Regions from separate parts of the Endobacterium panacihumi genome, predicted to be linked through region 1. Evidence: predicted binding sites of a transcription regulator. Region 1 holds the regulator's gene; each other region holds the start of a gene.
The links. Region 1 encodes LexA, which represses DNA repair genes until DNA is damaged. Its sites were predicted from a motif close to TGTTCNNNNTGTGTTCNG; they were not measured.
Positions count from the first base shown of each region.

Region 2: uvrA (excinuclease ABC subunit UvrA) is a predicted target of LexA. The motif match lies at 4,009-4,026, and genes of this name have one in related genera.
Region 3: ACRQ1B_RS20420 (helicase-related protein) is a predicted target of LexA. The motif match lies at 3,788-3,805, and genes of this name have one in related genera.

Region 1 covers NZ_JBOZRA010000001.1:1,514,120-1,519,863, forward strand. Annotated here, with positions in the region: gene kdsA (3-deoxy-8-phosphooctulonate synthase) at 1-618, opposite strand, end outside; gene ACRQ1B_RS07510 (VOC family protein) at 621-1,499, opposite strand; gene lexA (transcriptional repressor LexA) at 1,672-2,391, shown strand; gene ACRQ1B_RS07520 (ComEC/Rec2 family competence protein) at 2,372-4,837, opposite strand; gene gltA (citrate synthase) at 5,459-5,744, shown strand, end outside.
Region 2 covers NZ_JBOZRA010000001.1:1,287,380-1,293,123, reverse strand. Annotated here, with positions in the region: gene gyrA (DNA gyrase subunit A) at 1-2,022, opposite strand, end outside; gene ACRQ1B_RS06425 (MarC family protein) at 2,241-2,870, shown strand; gene ACRQ1B_RS06420 (RDD family protein) at 2,918-3,205, opposite strand; gene ACRQ1B_RS06415 (single-stranded DNA-binding protein) at 3,263-3,838, opposite strand; gene uvrA (excinuclease ABC subunit UvrA) at 4,160-5,744, shown strand, end outside.
Region 3 covers NZ_JBOZRA010000005.1:85,528-91,271, reverse strand. Annotated here, with positions in the region: gene ACRQ1B_RS20425 (RNA-binding S4 domain-containing protein) at 70-495, opposite strand; gene ACRQ1B_RS20420 (helicase-related protein) at 500-3,604, opposite strand; gene ACRQ1B_RS20415 (helix-turn-helix transcriptional regulator) at 4,051-4,791, shown strand; gene pyc (pyruvate carboxylase) at 4,897-5,744, shown strand, end outside.

The sequences.
Region 1 (5,744 bases):
GGTGGCGTCAAAAATGACCGGCGAACCGAGCGATGCCATGATCGGCAATGAGCGCATGTCCGAGACCAGCGTGTTGTAGCCGAAGGAAGCACCGCGCTCGCACAGCAGCACATTGCCGTTTCCGCTTTCGGTAAACTTTGCCTGGACATTCTTCATGTCCCAGGGCGCCAGAAACTGGCCCTTCTTGACGTTGATGGCACGGCCGGTTTTTGCAGCGGCCACCAGAAGATCGGTCTGGCGCGACAAAAATGCCGGGATCTGCAGGATATCCACCGTTTCAGCAACGATGGCGCACTGCTCTTCGGTATGAATGTCGGTCAGGACCGGAAAGCCGAATTCCTTCTTGAGATCGGCAAAGATTTCCATTGCTGTTTCGAGCCCGATGCCGCGCTTGCCGGCAATCGACGTGCGGTTCGCCTTGTCGAAGGAGGATTTGTAGACGAGACCGATGCCAAGCTTCTCGCAGAGCTCCGACAGCGTGCCGGCGATCATGAAGGCATGGTCGCGGCTTTCCATCTGGCAGGGGCCGGCGATCAGAGAGAGTTTCTTGCTGTTGGAAAAAAGGACCTGCTTGGCCCCCTCGCCGACGGTTACTTCGGCCTTGGCGCTGACAGCCATGATCACTCCTCGAAAGCAAATACGGCACCCTGTCCGGGCGCCGGGGCAACCATGATACGGCTGCCCTTTTCCATGAATGCGACGTCATTAGCAGCAAGCTTTGCCCGTGTCACGGTGAGATCGGGAACACGGAAGACGATGGCGGCGCCGGTGAGGCCAAGCGTTTGCGATGACTTGAAACCAGCCTCGACCGCAAATTCAGCCCGAAAGGTTTCGGCAGACAGCACCTGCACGGCAGCGTTTCTCGCGGAAAAGCGATGATGCTCGCCGGCAAGCTCCGAACCGGTATCGATCGCGATCTGCAGACGCCCGACGTGAGAAGCCAATGCATTTTCCGCCACCAGCACGACCTCCGCCAAACCGAAAACACCGTTTTCGTGGCGCTCCAGTGTCGCGCGATCGGCCGGCAAGGGATCAAGCCGCTGACATGTGAACACGCCGAAAGAATCACTTTCCCCGCGCCCCGCAAAAGCCAGATGAAAACGGGCAAGTTTTTCCGAACCGTCCGGCAACTTCGCTAGCCGTGAGAATTCCAGCATATCACCGCCGGAAATCCCGGCTTGGGTAAACCGCTCACGGTCGGCACGCGCATTGTCCGTTGCCAGGGCGACGGCAGAAAAGCCCTCCTCGCCCATCACTGTGCGCGCCGCCTGATCCTGCGCCACGAATGCATTACCGGCTGCAATCGAGTTCTCGTAGAGTTCCGAATCCACAACGGCCAACGGCTCCAGATAGGTGCCATCCCTCATGAAAACACAGGCATTTCCCGTACCGAACGGATGTGTGGCGTCGGCCGCAACCGTGAAACCGAGCCGGCTTAATCGCCGACGAGCAATATCGAGAGACGCGGTGGGCAAAACGAGATGGTCGATGGTGAACATGGCCGCCCTTCTTCAAAACAGGCTTGAATAACAGTGATCGACTTTTCCCAGCCCGTGATCAAGCACACCATGCGCCGCCTTCGTTCCAAGCACTACCAATTTTCGTAGTTGCGGAACACACATGGAACATATAGTGTCCGTTCTGGATTTGTTTCACCTTCAAGGACCCGCCATGCTCACGCGCAAACAGCAGGAACTGCTTCTGTTCATTCACGAACGCATGAAGGAGTCCGGTGTGCCGCCATCGTTCGACGAAATGAAGGATGCGCTGGACCTGGCTTCCAAATCGGGCATCCACCGCCTGATCACGGCACTTGAGGAACGCGGCTTCATCCGCCGCCTGCCGAACCGGGCACGTGCCCTGGAAGTCATCAAGCTGCCGGACGCCTATAATGCCAGCCTGACGCCGCGCAAACCGTTTTCACCGAGCGTCATCGAAGGCAGTCTCGGCAAGACCCAGCCGGTCAAGACGGTCACCCCGCCACCGGTCGCCAATGACAGCATTCCGGCCACCACCGTGCCCGTCATGGGCCGGATTGCTGCCGGTGTGCCGATCTCCGCAATCCAGAACACCACGCATGAAATCGCCGTGCCGCCGGAAATGCTCGGCAATGGCGAACATTATGCGCTGGAAGTGCGCGGCGATTCGATGATCGAGGCCGGCATTCTGGATGGCGACACGGTCATCATCCGCAACGGCAACACCGCCACGCCGGGTGATATCATCGTCGCGCTGGTGGATGACGAGGAAGCGACACTGAAGCGTTTTCGCCGCAAGGGCGCATCGATCGCGCTGGAAGCCGCCAACCCGGCTTATGAGACCCGCATCTTCCCGCAGGAACGTGTAAAAGTTCAGGGCAAGCTGGTCGGCCTCATTCGCCGTTACCACTGATCTGCGATCTGCTGCTCAGGAATTGCAGCGGTTCCGGCAATGCCGGATCGAAAACACCTCGCCGCCAGTCATACTGGCGGTGGCGCTCCCAGGAGCGATCAGAGCCATCCATGGCGACAACGACTGACCATTCCTGAGGATCGGATTTTCCGTTAAAGCGGATTTCCAAAGCCCCCATGCGGCGCAGTGCTTCGCCATTGATCATCAGGGCGCCTGATCGGCAGCGATCGAAACGGGCGCGCGCAGCGATCACCACCTGAGCCATATCACAGGCGGGGCCGGCGTAACGCGCATCTTCCACAACCGCGATCGTCGGGCCATCGCGTGGTCTTGCGACACACCATGATCGGGCCGCGCAGGCGAATGTTGCCGAAGGGGTTTCCTGCAGTGCTTTTCGCATGCCCTGCCGGGCTCGGGCGATTTGTTCTGGTTTGAGCGGCTCTCGGCCTGCCCTTGCTACGGCAGCAACTGGCGCTTCTGGACTTGCCGCATTTTTCTTCGCAGCGCCTTTCTCCTGCATAGTGGGAGAAGCCAGGGACACAGCGTCCGAACCGGGCAGGTCTACACTCGTGTTTGCCGCCGTCAAAGCATGACTGGACTGGGGAGGCTTCACCTCCGTGTCCGGTGCCGGAATATCCAGCAAAGTCGGCCCCTCTGGCTGGGGCAATGACAGGGCATGACGCCACTGCGAGTAGATGAAACCGGGCGGACGGACGCGATTGGTGGCGACCTGACCATCCGCCAGAAACGCAGCAAGGCTGCCATCTTCCGAAACGAGAAAATCCGGCGGCGGATCGTGCCCTGCCCGCCATGAGAGAAAAATGGCCAGAGCCAGAAACGGCAGCCCCAGCAGATAAAGCCGCGTGCGCAGCAAGGTCAGGATAAGGAAGCCAGCCGTTGCGATGGGAAGAAACCAAGTCGGTTGGCGGCCGATGCCGACATCGCCACCCCAGCCGGCAACGGTTTTGGCGACGATGATGACGCCCTCCAGCCCCATGCCCATCACGTTCAAGAACGGCCCATCCAGCCCAAATGGCATCACCAGCATTGCAATCAGGCCGAACGGCATGACGATGAACGAAACGAGCGGCATGGCAGCCAGATTGGCGGCCAGCCCGTAGGTGGAAAGACGGTGAAAATGGTCGATGGAAAAGATGGCCGTCGACAGGCCACCGATCAGCGACGTGACGAAGACGCCACCGACCAGATGCCCCAGGGCAAAAACCGGTTTGAGCGCTGCCGGGCGCCATGGCGGATCGTCGCTATTCGCCTCCCTGCGCCTGCTCCATGCCGAATAGCCCGCCACCAGCGCCACCGTGGCGGCAAAGGACATCTGGAAACTCGGCCCCAGAATTTCCGAGGGAGAGACGACAAGAACGACCAGCGCCGCCAGCGCCACATTGCGCAGGCTGATCGACGGACGGTCGAAAAACACGGCGGCCAGCATGATCGCCATCATGATATAGGCGCGCTCGGCGGACACGCCGAAGCCGGAGATCAGGTAATAACCGGTCGCCATCAGAAGTGCTGCACCCGCCGCCAGCTTCTTGACGGGAAACGCCTGCGCAAAACCGGGCATAAGAGCAAACAGGCTGCGCATGCCGACAAAAAAGATACCGGCCGCCAGCGCCATGTTCAGCCCGGAAATCGCAACGATATGAGCCAGCCCAGAGACACGCAGCGCCTCGGTGGTCTCCGTGGAAATGGCACGCCGTTCGTCGGTCACGATGGCGGCGGCAAAAGCCCCGGCATCGCCGGGCACCGTGTCACGGATGCGAGAGGCAATCGCGCTGCGCCAGGTGAAAAACATCCGCTCCATGGCCCGCCCCCAACTGGCCGTGACAGAACCATCAGCGGCCACAGGCGCGCCGTAGAAAAAGCCGATGGCGCCAATGCCGTCGAAATACGAATTGAAGGCAAAATCGACCGACCCCGGCAGAACCGGCCCTGACGGCGGCGATATCCGTGCCCGCCCGCTGATCCGGTCACCGATCTCGAAGACCGTCTTGTTGCTGCGCGAAATCACGGTGATGCGTTCAGGCTGCCGCCGCAGTTTCGGCGATTCCGTCTTTTCCAGCGCCAATACATAACGCCATCGCCCCTCGCCGCTCGGCTCACGCATCTCGACAACGCCCGTCACCACGGTCGTCACCGGCTGATCAAGCATGACCGTCGCCATACGCCAGTTTTCGCAAGCCGCCAGCAACATCCCGGCCAGAAAGAAGAGCACGGCCAGCATCACATGGCGCATCCACCCTTCATGAGCGCGCAAAAACAGGCTGAGGATGGCGCAAACCACAAACGCCACTACCAATGACCATGGTGCGGGCTCCGTCGGGAGTGCGAACCAGATGGCCGCGCCAAGGCCGACAAGAACCGGAATAGCCAGAAAGGCATGCCCATATGCCCGCTCCTCGGCGAGCATTGCCGGCAACGCCACTTTCACGCGGACGCCAGCCGCCCGAGCTTTTGATGCGATCGTGTAAGAATGATGTGGCGCGACGCCGAAAGATCGCGTTCGGCGGAAGAAACGCAAACCAGAAGACGCAACAACAGCACGCCAAAGTGGGGTGCGACCATTCGCGTCATTGTCTCGACGATGAGGAAGTCCCGCCGGCTCACCCGAAAGTGAGTCCGTTCCGGCTCCAAAACGGTCTTTCGGATGGCCGTTCTGGGTGCTTTTCGACGTCAAATCCGACCGAAAATCCGGCTGCTGCTGAAGCTCCGCCGGCATCCACCCCTCCCAAACGCCGCTCAGCCAAACACGACCAAAGATTGCATTTCCAGACGCAGTCCGTCAACGCGAATTCCACTCTGACAGCCTGATGCGCAGGACTGAAAAGGACATAACGATATCGAGAGATAAAGTGCTGAGGCGAAACAAATCGGCAAGCAGGCAAAACTACAGATTGCCGCCAAAATAGTCTGCTTGCCTACATATTTTTCGCATTGCACAAATACCGCCCACAGGCGCTTGGCAGCGAGCGTCGGATCATATAGCTAATCAGGACGCTTCTTTTCTTTTGGCGCTTCTCCAGCGCCATTTCCGCCTATTTCGGAGGATTATATGACGGATACGAGCGCAAACATCGTTCTTGGCGATAAAAAAGTAGAGATGCCGGTCAAGAAGGGCACGATCGGGCCTGACGTGATCGACATCGGTGCATTGTACAAGAACACCGGCGCCTTTACATACGACCCCGGCTTCACCTCCACCGCCTCGTGCGAATCCAAGATCACCTATATCGATGGCGACAACGGCGTGCTTTTGCATCGCGGTTATCCGATCGAGCAGCTGGCTGAACACGGCGACTTCCTGGAAACCTGCTACCTGCTGCTGTACGGCGACCTGC
Region 2 (5,744 bases), 230 kb from region 1:
GATCTTGCCGTTGCGGTTGACCTGAACGAAGTCGCTGAGCTTGTTACGGCGAACCGTACCGCGCGTCGTTGCGAACATCACGTCGAGGTTTTCCCAGGTCGCTTCGTCCTCGGGCAGCGGCATGATCGTGGTGATGCGTTCGCCGGCTTCCAGCGGCAGCATGTTGATCAAAGCCTTGCCGCGTGACTGCGGCGTGCCGATCGGCAGGCGGTAGACCTTTTCCTTGTAGACGATGCCACGCGAGGAGAAGAACAGGACCGGCGTGTGCGTGTTGACCACAAACAGGCGCGATACAAAATCCTCGTCACGGGTCGCCATGCCGGAGCGGCCCTTGCCGCCGCGGCGCTGGGCGCGGTAGGTGGTCAGTGGTACGCGCTTGATATAGCCGAGATGCGAAACGGTGACGACCATGTCTTCACGGGCGATGAGGTCTTCATCGTCCATGTCGAGGCCGGCATCCATGATCTGGGTGCGGCGCGGCGTGCCGAATTCGTCACGCACCGCAGACATCTCGTCCTTGACGATCTGCTGGATGCGCACGCGCGAGGACAGGATGTCGAGGTAATCGCTGATCTCGGCGCCGATCTTGTTCAACTCGTCGGCGATTTCATCGCGGCCGAGTGCGGTCAGGCGGGCCAGACGCAGTTCGAGGATCGCACGCGCCTGCTCTTCCGAGAGGTTGTAGGTGCCGTCCTCGTTGATCTTGTGGCGCGGGTCGTCGATCAGGCGGATCAGCGGCTCGACATCATGCGCCGGCCAGCGGCGGGTCATCAGCTGTTCGCGGGCGGTCGCCGGATCGGGCGCCTTGCGGATCAGCGCGATGACTTCATCGATATTGGCAACCGAAATCGCCAGACCGACCAAGACGTGGGCGCGTTCGCGCGCCTTGCGCAGAAGGTACTTTGTACGCCGGCTAACGACATCCTCGCGGAAGGACACGAAGGCGCGCAGCATGTCGAGCAACGCCAGCTGTTCCGGCTTGCCGCCATTGAGCGCCACCATGTTGCAGCCGAAGGAGGTCTGCAGCGGCGTGTAACGGTAAAGCTGGTTGAGGATGACGTCGGCATTGGCATCGCGCTTCAGCTCGATGACAACGCGGTAACCCTGGCGGTCGGACTCGTCGCGCAGGTCCGAAATGCCCTCGATGCGCTTGTCCTTGACCAGTTCGGCCATCTTTTCGATCATCGTCGCCTTGTTCACCTGATAGGGAACTTCGGTGATGATGATCTGCTCGCGATCGCCGCGCATCGGTTCGATCGTGGCGACGCCACGCATCATCACCGAACCACGACCGGTTTCGTAAGCGGAGCGGATGCCGTTCTTGCCAAGAATCATCGCGCCGGTCGGAAAGTCCGGACCCGGGATGATTTCCATCATTTCCGGCAGTTCGATAGCCGGGTTATCAATCAGCGCGATGCAGCCGTTGATGACTTCGCCGAGATTGTGCGGCGGAATGTTGGTCGCCATGCCGACGGCGATGCCGCCTGCGCCATTGACCAGAAGGTTCGGGAACTTTGCCGGAACCACGACCGGCTCCGACAACGTGCCGTCGTAGTTGTCGCGGAAATCGACGGTTTCCTTGTCGAGGTCGTCGAGCAGCGAATGGGCAGCCTTTTCAAGGCGGCATTCGGTATAACGCTCGGCCGCCGGCGGGTCGCCATCGATCGAACCAAAGTTGCCCTGACCGTCGATCAGCGGCAGACGCAGAGACCAGTCCTGCGCCATACGCGCCAGCGCGTCGTAGATCGCCGTGTTGCCGTGCGGATGGTATTTACCCATCACGTCACCGGTTACGCGGGCGCATTTGACGTATTTCTTGTTCCAGTCGATGCCGAGCTCGGACATGCCATAAAGAATACGGCGATGGACCGGCTTGAGGCCGTCGCGGACGTCGGGAAGCGCGCGGCTGACGATAACGCTCATCGCGTAATCGAGGTAGGACCGCTGCATTTCCTCCATGATCGAAATGGGTTCGATGCCTGGTGGCAGCTTTCCGCCGCCGGGTGTGCTTTGATCAGTCAAATCGGTTAGGATCCTGTTCGGAATCAGTTGACGTTTTTATAGCGGAAGGCGACCGCCAACGCCAATTTTGGAACCTGTTGTGAACAGGCTTTTGCGGCTTATCGACGACATCAGCCATCGCGGTTTGTGGAGATTGCCCGCAAATGGGGTTTTCTCCACGCTGAACCTGTCCTAACAAGCTTTCAGTTTAACGGCAAGCATGCGGGAACATTGCTGAAATGGTGACAATCGACACGATCCTGAATGCATTGACGACCTTGCTGGTCACGCTCGACCCGCCGGGCCTTGCGCCGCTTTTCGTCGGCCTCACCGTCGGCATGGATGCCGCCCAGCGCCGTCATGTCGCCATGCTCGGCACGGTCACCGCCTTCGGCATCCTTGCAGGGTTCGCATTGGTCGGCGCGCAACTGCTGGGTTTCCTCGGCATTTCCATGGGGGCCTTCCGCATCGCCGGCGGCATGCTGTTGTTCTGGATCGCCTTCGAAATGATCTTTGAACGTCGCAACGACCGCAAGGAAAAGACATCCGAGACGGCTGTCACCGTGGATCACATCCGCAATATCGCTATTTTCCCGCTGGCACTGCCGCTGATTTCCGGCCCCGGCGCCATTTCCGCCACCGTGCTTCTCGCCGGCAGCTTCAGCGCGCCGCTCGATCGCGCCATCCTGATCGCCGTCCTTGGTGTCGCCATGCTCGCGGTCTTTGCAGCATTGATGATTGCCCCTGCCCTCGACCGCTTTCTCGGTATCACCGGTCGCGCGCTGCTGACACGACTGCTCGGCGTCATTCTGGCAGCACTCTCGGTGCAGTTCGCGGTTGACGGTATCCGCTCTGCCTTCAATCTCTGAGGGTTGATCGACTGCATGCCGTCAGGTCATGCCGCTGGGTGATGCACTCAGCGGTCTGTCCGTTTGGCCTTCAGTATACGTTTCCAGATCGTGCCACCGAGATAGCGGTTGAAGATGACGAAATAGGCGATCATCAGCGCAAAACACAAAAGCGCCGGCGGGCCGTTCAGGTTGAAGCCGTTTTCGGTCATGCCGCCGAACAAGGCTGCCACGATAAGGCCGGAAATCCAGAAAATGCTGAAAAAGTCCAGGATGAAGGCCAGCACGATCCGCCACGTGGCGGGCTGTTTGAGGCTTTTGCCGGTCTGCGATGCCGGGCCGTCCGTCTGCGTCATCTGAATATTTCCTTGCGAGTTTCATGCATGAAAAAGGCGCCTCGCGGCGCCTCATCATCAGAACGGGATATCGTCATCCAGATCGCGGGAGAAACCACCGCCGCCACTGGAAGGCTGGCCGCCGCCACGGTTGCCGCCACCGCTACCGCCGGACGGACGACCGTAATCGTCTCCGCCACCGCCGTAACCGCCACCAAAGTCGCCACCGCCACCATAATCATTGCCGCCGGCCGAGCTGCCGCGACCGCCGCCGAAGCCGCCACGATCGCCACCGCCCTCGCCTCGACCATCGAGCATGGTCAGGGTGGAGTTAAAGCCCTGCAGTACGATTTCGGTCGAGTAGCGATCTGCGCCCTGCTGGTCCTGCCATTTACGGGTCTGCAGCGCGCCTTCGATATAGAGCTTGGCACCCTTCTTCACATACTGTTCGATGACCTTGCACAGACCTTCGTTAAAAACGACGACCGTGTGCCATTCCGTCTTTTCCTTACGCTCGCCGGAATTGCGGTCACGCCAGGTTTCTGACGTCGCGATACGCAGATTGGCGATCGGACGACCGTCCTGGGTCCGACGGATTTCTGGATCGGCACCCACGTTGCCGATCAGGATCACCTTGTTGACGCTACCTGCCATATTTTTTCACCTTAACTCTGCCGCCACCGCGGCGAAAAACCGATGCGCCTAGCATAGACCATAGGCCGGGCGGGGCGCGACCTCCCCTTTTCCCGCATCCACAGTTTCCGGCATCTGCCCCTTCGAGGCTCAACCGGGCACGAGACACCTAGTTCACGCGGATTGAATTTTGTTCTTTATTTGTTCTATTTTATTCCTATACTCCTGTCAACGGAGTCGGAACAGCAGGCCTTTGCGCCAGTTTCGCCTCGACAGACGGATATCCATGACTACATAAGGGCCTTCAAATCCTCCCAGATGGGCCTCCCCAAAGGCATGACGATGAGCGAACTCAAGACTATATCCATACGTGGTGCGCGCGAGCACAATTTGAAGGGCATCGATCTCGACCTGCCCCGCAATTCGCTGATCGTGATGACCGGCCTGTCCGGCTCGGGCAAATCATCGCTTGCCTTCGACACGATCTATGCGGAAGGCCAGCGCCGTTATGTCGAGAGCCTGTCGGCCTATGCCCGCCAGTTCCTCGAAATGATGCAGAAGCCGGATGTCGACCAGATCGAAGGTCTGTCGCCGGCCATTTCGATCGAGCAGAAAACGACCTCGCGCAACCCGCGTTCGACGGTCGGCACGGTCACCGAAATCTACGACTACATGCGCCTTCTGTTCGCGCGCGTTGGTGTTCCCTATTCGCCCGCCACGGGGCTTCCGATCGAAAGCCAGACCGTCAGCCAGATGGTCGACCGCATTCTCGATTTTGAGGAAGGCACACGCCTCTATATCCTTGCGCCGATGATCCGTGGCCGTAAGGGCGAGTACAAGAAGGAACTCGCCGAACTGATGAAAAAGGGCTTTCAGCGCGTGAAGGTCGACGGTCAGTTCTACGAGATCGCCGACGTGCCGCCGCTCGACAAGAAATACAAGCACGATATCGACGTGGTTGTGGATCGTCTCGTTGTACGCTCCGATATTTCCGCGCGCCTCGCCGACAGCCTGGAGACTTCGCTGAAATTGGCCGATGGTCTGGCTGTCGCGGAATTTGCCGACAAGCCCCTGCCCGCCAATGAAACGGCTGCAGGCGGCTCCGCCAACAAGTCGCTCAATGAAACGCATGAGCGTGTACTGTTTTCGGAAAAATTCGCCTGCCCGGTTTCCGGTTTCACCATTCCGGAAATCGAGCCGCGCCTGTTTTCGTTCAACAATCCGTTTGGTGCCTGCCCGACCTGCGATGGTCTCGGTTCGCAGCAGAAGGTCGATGAAAACCTGATCGTGCCGGAACCCGGCCGCACGCTGAAGGATGGCGCCATCGCGCCCTGGGCCAAATCCTCGTCGCCCTATTACAACCAGACGCTCGAAGGCCTCGGAAAGGTCTTTGGGTTCAAGCTTTCCGACCGCTGGGAAAAGCTGTCGAAGGATGCGCAGACGGCGATCCTGAAGGGCACGGAAGAAAAGATCGAATTCAACTACGTCGATGGCGCGCGTTCCTACAAGACCACCAAGACGTTTGAAGGCATCGTGCCCAACCTCGAGCGCCGCTGGAAGGAAACCGACAGCGCCTGGGCGCGCGAGGAAATCGAACGTTACATGTCGGCAGCGCCCTGCCCTGCCTGCGCCGGTTATCGCCTCAAGCCGGAAGCGCTGGCGGTGAAAATCAACAAGCTGCATATCGGCCAGACCACGGAAATGTCGATCAAGGTGGCACGTGACTGGTTTTCGGCCCTGCCGGAACACCTGAACAGCAAACAGAACGAAATCGCCGTCCGCATCCTCAAGGAAATCCGCGAACGCCTGCAGTTCCTCAACGATGTCGGCCTCGATTATTTGAGCCTGTCGCGCAATTCCGGCACGCTGTCGGGTGGTGAGAGCCAGCGCATCCGGCTCGCCTCGCAGATCGGCTCCGGCCTGACCG
Region 3 (5,744 bases), on a different contig from region 1:
GTAAAGCCTTTGAGCCTGCTTAGCAAGGATAAAGCTTTTCGAAAAATCACTGAGCGCAGGAGGTTTGTTCTAATCGTCCCGCCAATCGATATCCGTACCGCCTATACCGGGAAAAAGCCGGTCGGTTTCGCGGCGCTCCTTCTTGGTAGGGCGCCCACTGCCCGGAACACGTTGTGCCTGCTCGAAGGTGCTCAGGCGCTCCGTCTCTTCGCGTGGCGGCGTCAGATCTTCATAAAGCTGTCTGGCTTCTTCATAAGGACCGCGACGTTCGCCACCCGCCTTGACGATCAGGATAACGTCTCGACGTTCGAGTGAAAGCTCGACCTTGTCACCGGCTTTCACTTCGAAACTGGGCTTGCGGATCGGCAGCCCGTTGACACGGACGTGCCCGGAATTGAGCAGCCCTTGCGCCAGGGACCGCGATTTCACCATGCGGGTGAAGAAAAGCCACTTGTCGATGCGCTGACGCAGATCTCCAGATGGCTTTTCACTCATGGCGTCACTTCTTCATCTGCTCCTTGAGAGCAGCCAGCTTTGCGAATGGCGAATCCGGATCCAGCGGCTTTTCCTTGCGCGGAGGACGCGCCTCGAAACGGGCCGGCTGCTGCGACGACTTGTTACGGTCGTTGCGGTCATTACGCTCCGGACGGTCGCCGCGCGGCGGACGATCGCCACCACGATTGTCGGGACGACGGTCGCCACGGTTCGGCTTGCCGCCATCACGGCCGCGGCCTTCCTGCTCGCCACGACCTTCGTTGTTGCGGCCTTCGCCGCCACGACGATTGTCACGACGTTGCTGACCTTCGCCTGCACTCTGGCCCTCACCACGGTTCTGATGACCATGGCCACGGCGTTCGCCCTGCGGACGGCCGCCACGCTGCTGTTCACTGCGACCACCACCCGGACGCCACAGGAGAACCGGCTTCGGCTCTTCGGCCTCGGTAGCGGCGATCTCACCCGCAGGCGCTTCGGCATCGGCTGCCGGTGCGGCTTCCGTGGAAACTTCCGGTGACGGCTCGGCAGCTTCTGCGCCGGCTTCAACCGGCGCGGCTTCGGCTGTTGCTTCAGGAGCAGCAGCTTCTTCCGAAGCAACGGCTTCAGCGGCAGGTTCGGAGGCAACAGCCGGTGTCACGGCAGCCTTGGCGTCTTCACCAGCCAGGAATGCGGCAGCCTCTTCAGCCTTTACGGCATCGGCGCGATAACCGAGACCCTTCAGGATTTCTTCCATGTCGTCGGCAGTGGCGCCGAGGATGGAGAGCATGGCCGTCGTGGTGGTGAAGCGGCGGCCATCATACGCACCTTCCGGACGCGGCTGACCGGGCTTCCACTGCAGCAGTGGACGGATCAAATCGGCCAGACGCTCGAGGATGTCGATGCGCACGGCGCGCTTGCCGAGGAAACGGAAACCGGCCAGACGATAGAACATCCGCTCATAGGTGGCGTCGGCAACAACCGAGGTACGTCCTGCTGCAAGTGCAGGAATCAGTTCGCCGTAACCCGGCTTGTCGAGACCGTCGTTCTTCAGCGCCCACAGCAGCGTGATCAGCTCGGCGGGAGCCGGCTTCAGCAGCGCAGGCATGAAAATGTGGTAGGCGCCGAAACGCACGCCATACCGGCGCATCGAGGCGCGGCCTTCCTGATCCAGCGACTTGACGTCATCGGCGACGTCACGGCGGAACAGCACGCCAAGATTTTCGACGATCTGGAATGCCAGCCCCTTGGCGATGCCCTGCAGGTCTTCGGCGCGCGACAGATCGTCGAGCGGCTTCAGGACCGTGGCGATGTGATGATTGACAAAACGCTCGATGCGGGCGGCCGCATGATCACGGGCAGCGCCGGTCAACTGCTCGTCGGAGAGCAGGATGACGCGCGGCCGCATAACATGGTCGCTTTCCGCAAGGCGGGCCACCGGATCACCCAGCCAACGGACGAAACCATCCGAACCAAGCGCGAGGTCACCATTGCCGCTGGCGTAAAGACGCGCGGCGCGTGCCTCGAATTCCAGAGCCAGCGCTTTCTGCGCGGCAGCCTGCACGGCCTTGGCATCCGGTCCTTCCGTCCCCGAGACGGCGGTAAACCGAAAACCGGCAAGTTGTCCGACGTGATGTCCTTCGACGAACACATCGCCATTTACACTAATTTCTGCTTCCAGCATCGCATTCTCTCTCAGGCGCTTCATGAGCACAGATGTCCTGCGATCAACAAAGCGTTTCGTCAACCTTTCATGTAGCGCGTCGGACAACCTATCCTCGATTTCCCGTGTCTTTTCTTGCCAGTGTGTCGGATGCGCCAACCAACCCGGGCGATTTGAAACATAAGTCCAGGTTCTGATCTGGGCGATTCGCGCCGAAAGCGTGTCGATTTCGCCCTCGGTTCGGTCCGCCCTTTTCACCTGCTCGGCCATGAAATCTTCGTTGACCGCGCCGTGTCGCACCAGATCGGAAAAAAGCGTCGAAATGAGGTCCGCGTGATGCGCCGGCGCAATTCGGCGATAATCGGGAAGCGCGCAAGCATCCCACAATGTTTCGACGCGCGCGGGCGTCGTCGCCAGATCCTTGATCTCCGGGTAACGGGACAGGTGATCCAGTGCCTGACTGTCTGTTGCCGGCAGCGCCCGCGTCAGCCCGTGGACGACGGGCGTCGCGTCCAGACTGTTGCGCAGATCGCGCAGCGACGAAAAATCGAGCTGCTTGGAGCGCCATTGCAGCACTTTCACACTGTCGAACTGATGGCTTTCGATGCGCTCGACCAGTTCTTCGTCAAAGGGCTGTACCTGACCGGTGACACCAAACGTGCCGTCTCGCAGGTGGCGACCGGCACGACCGGCGATCTGCGCCATCTCCGACGGGTTCAAATTACGGAACTGATACCCATCGAATTTGCGATCCTGCGCGAAGGCGACGTGGTCCACATCGAGATTGAGGCCCATGCCGATCGCATCGGTGGCGACCAGATATTCCACATCGCCTGACTGATAGAGCCCAACCTGCGCATTGCGGGTGCGCGGGCTGAGCGCGCCGAGTACCACGGCGGCCCCGCCGCGCTGGCGGCGGATCAGTTCGGCAATCGCATAGACCTCGTCGGCCGAAAAGGCGACGATGGCTGTGCGCTGCGGCAGCCGGGTGATTTTTTTCTGGCCGGAATAAAACAGCTGCGACAGACGCGGCCGCTCGACGACGGTGATACCGGGCAGAAGTTTTTCCAGGATCGGACGCATGGTGGCGGCGCCGAGCAGCAGCGTTTCCTCACGGCCGCGCAGATGCAGGAGACGATCGGTAAAGATATGGCCGCGCTCGAGATCGCCAGCCAATTGCACTTCATCGATGGCGACGAAAGCAGCCTTGGTCTCGCGCGGCATCGCCTCGACGGTACAGACGGAAAAGCGCGCCATATGCGGCGTGATCTTTTCCTCTCCGGTGATGAGCGCGACATTGTGGTGTCCGACCTTTTCCACCAGACGACCATAGACCTCGCGCGCAAGCAGGCGCAGCGGCAGTCCGATAACGCCGGATCCATGCGCCACCATACGTTCGATCGCGAAATGCGTCTTGCCGGTATTGGTGGGTCCGAGAACCGCAGTCACACCGCGGCCGCTCAATATCATGGGCTGAACATTCAAGACAAAAGTCCGCACTGAAATGACTTCGCCGGAGAATGACATCCCCGGAGGCTCCGCCACACATGGCGATAGTGACCTTCAAACGCAAGACGTTTCTCGCGATTGAGGAGCCCGCGTCCTGATAACCGCCATCGACGAACGGAGGAAAGACGAGTCTTTACCGGCAGTTGGAACAGTGTGGGAACGAAACGGCGACGAATCGCTGACTCGGTCGATTCTGCATTTGTTCTTGAGAACCTAACCTTACTCTAATTTTGCAGTGGACAATGAGGGTATAAATACGATTCATGCTCTTATTTGAATGCAAGATTTCATGCTCTATCCTTTATGCATTGCTAAGAAACGATGATGACTATGAATCATGAGTTTATCAGACAGACGGAATTGACTGAGAACAAGCATGCCAATTTTTCCGTTGCCGGAGGGCTAGAGTGACGGTTCACTCGATTTTACATTTTTTGGTCTTGGCCCAAGAGGCCAAAACCCAGACAGAACTGGCAGCGGAATTCGAGGCAGTGCTGAAAAGCTACGGTTTCAGCTATTACGGTGTCTGGATGAAATCCAAAACACTGGGCTATCTCGATAGCACCGTTTTATGCGGACGCTGGCCGGATGGCTGGCAGGAAACCTACGCGGCCAAGAAATTCGGCATGGTGGATCCGACAGTCCGCATGTTGGCCGTGGCGCAGCGGCCATTCCGCTGGCGCGAGGCCATCAGCATGTTCAGGAGCGATCCAAACCGCAAGCGTATCCAGCGCATGATGCAGGATGCGAACCGCAGCGGTTTGAACGACGGCTATACGTTTCCCATCCATGGCCGCAACGGCCTGCTCGGTCACGTCAGCATCGGCGGCCAGATCATTGAACTGTCGCCCTCTGAAATGACGATGTTCGACGCCGCCGCCAAAAAGATGTTCTGGCGCACGCTGGAGCTTGGTGGCCAGGCATCGCATTTCGAAGCGATCAAATCGGTCGAGACCACACTCACACGCCGCGAAACGGAAGTGCTGCACCTTCTTGCCGAGGGTATGACCTCGCACGAAATAGCCAAGGCGCTGACCATTTCGAACCATACCGTGGACTGGTACATCAACGCCATTCAGGAAAAATTCGAAGCCAGCAACAGACAACATGTTGTTGCCATCGCCTTTCGGCTCGGCCTTGTCTCGTGAGATTGTCGCAGACGCCATTCCAACGATAGATTGGACTTGATCCGGCCTGATATTAGTGCTCGTTTCGCGTTTGCAGCATATCGCAAGTACGAATGGGAGACAGTCTTGCCGATCTCGAAGATTCTCGTTGCCAACCGATCCGAAATTGCCATCCGCGTGTTTCGCGCCGCCAATGAGCTCGGGATCAAAACGGTCGCCATCTGGGCGGAAGAGGACAAACTCTCGCTGCACCGCTTCAAAGCGGACGAAAGTTATCAGGTCGGCCGCGGCCCGCATCTGGAAAAAGACCTGGGCCCCATCGAAAGCTATCTGTCGATCTCCGAAGTGATCCGGGTGGCAAAACTTTCCGGCGCCGATGCGATCCATCCCGGTTACGGCCTTCTGTCGGAAAGCCCGGAATTCGTCGATGCCTGCGATGCCGCCGGTATCATCTTCATCGGTCCGCGCCCCGATACGATGCGCCAGCTCGGCAACAAGGTCGCGGCCCGCAATCTGGCGATCTCCGTCGGCGTGCCGGTCGTGCCTGCCACCGATCCGCTGCCGGATGATATGGCGCAAGTCGCAAAGATGGCCGAGGAAATCGGTTATCCGGTGATGCTGAAGGCCTCCTGGGGCGGCGGTGGCCGCGGCATGCGCGCCATCCGCGATCCGAAGGATCTGGCAAAGGAAGTCGTCGAGGCCAAGCGCGAGGCCAAGGCCGCCTTCGGCAAGGACGAAGTTTATCTCGAAAAGCTGGTGGAGAGCGCACGCCACGTCGAAAGCCAGGTTCTGGGCGATACCCATGGCAATGTCGTTCATCTGTTCGAACGCGATTGTTCCATCCAGCGCCGCAACCAAAAAGTGGTTGAGCGCGCCCCGGCACCTTATCTTTCCGAGGCGCAGCGTGCCGAACTCGCCGGTTATTCACTGAAGATCGCCAAGGCAACGAACTATGTCGGCGCCGGCACCGTCGA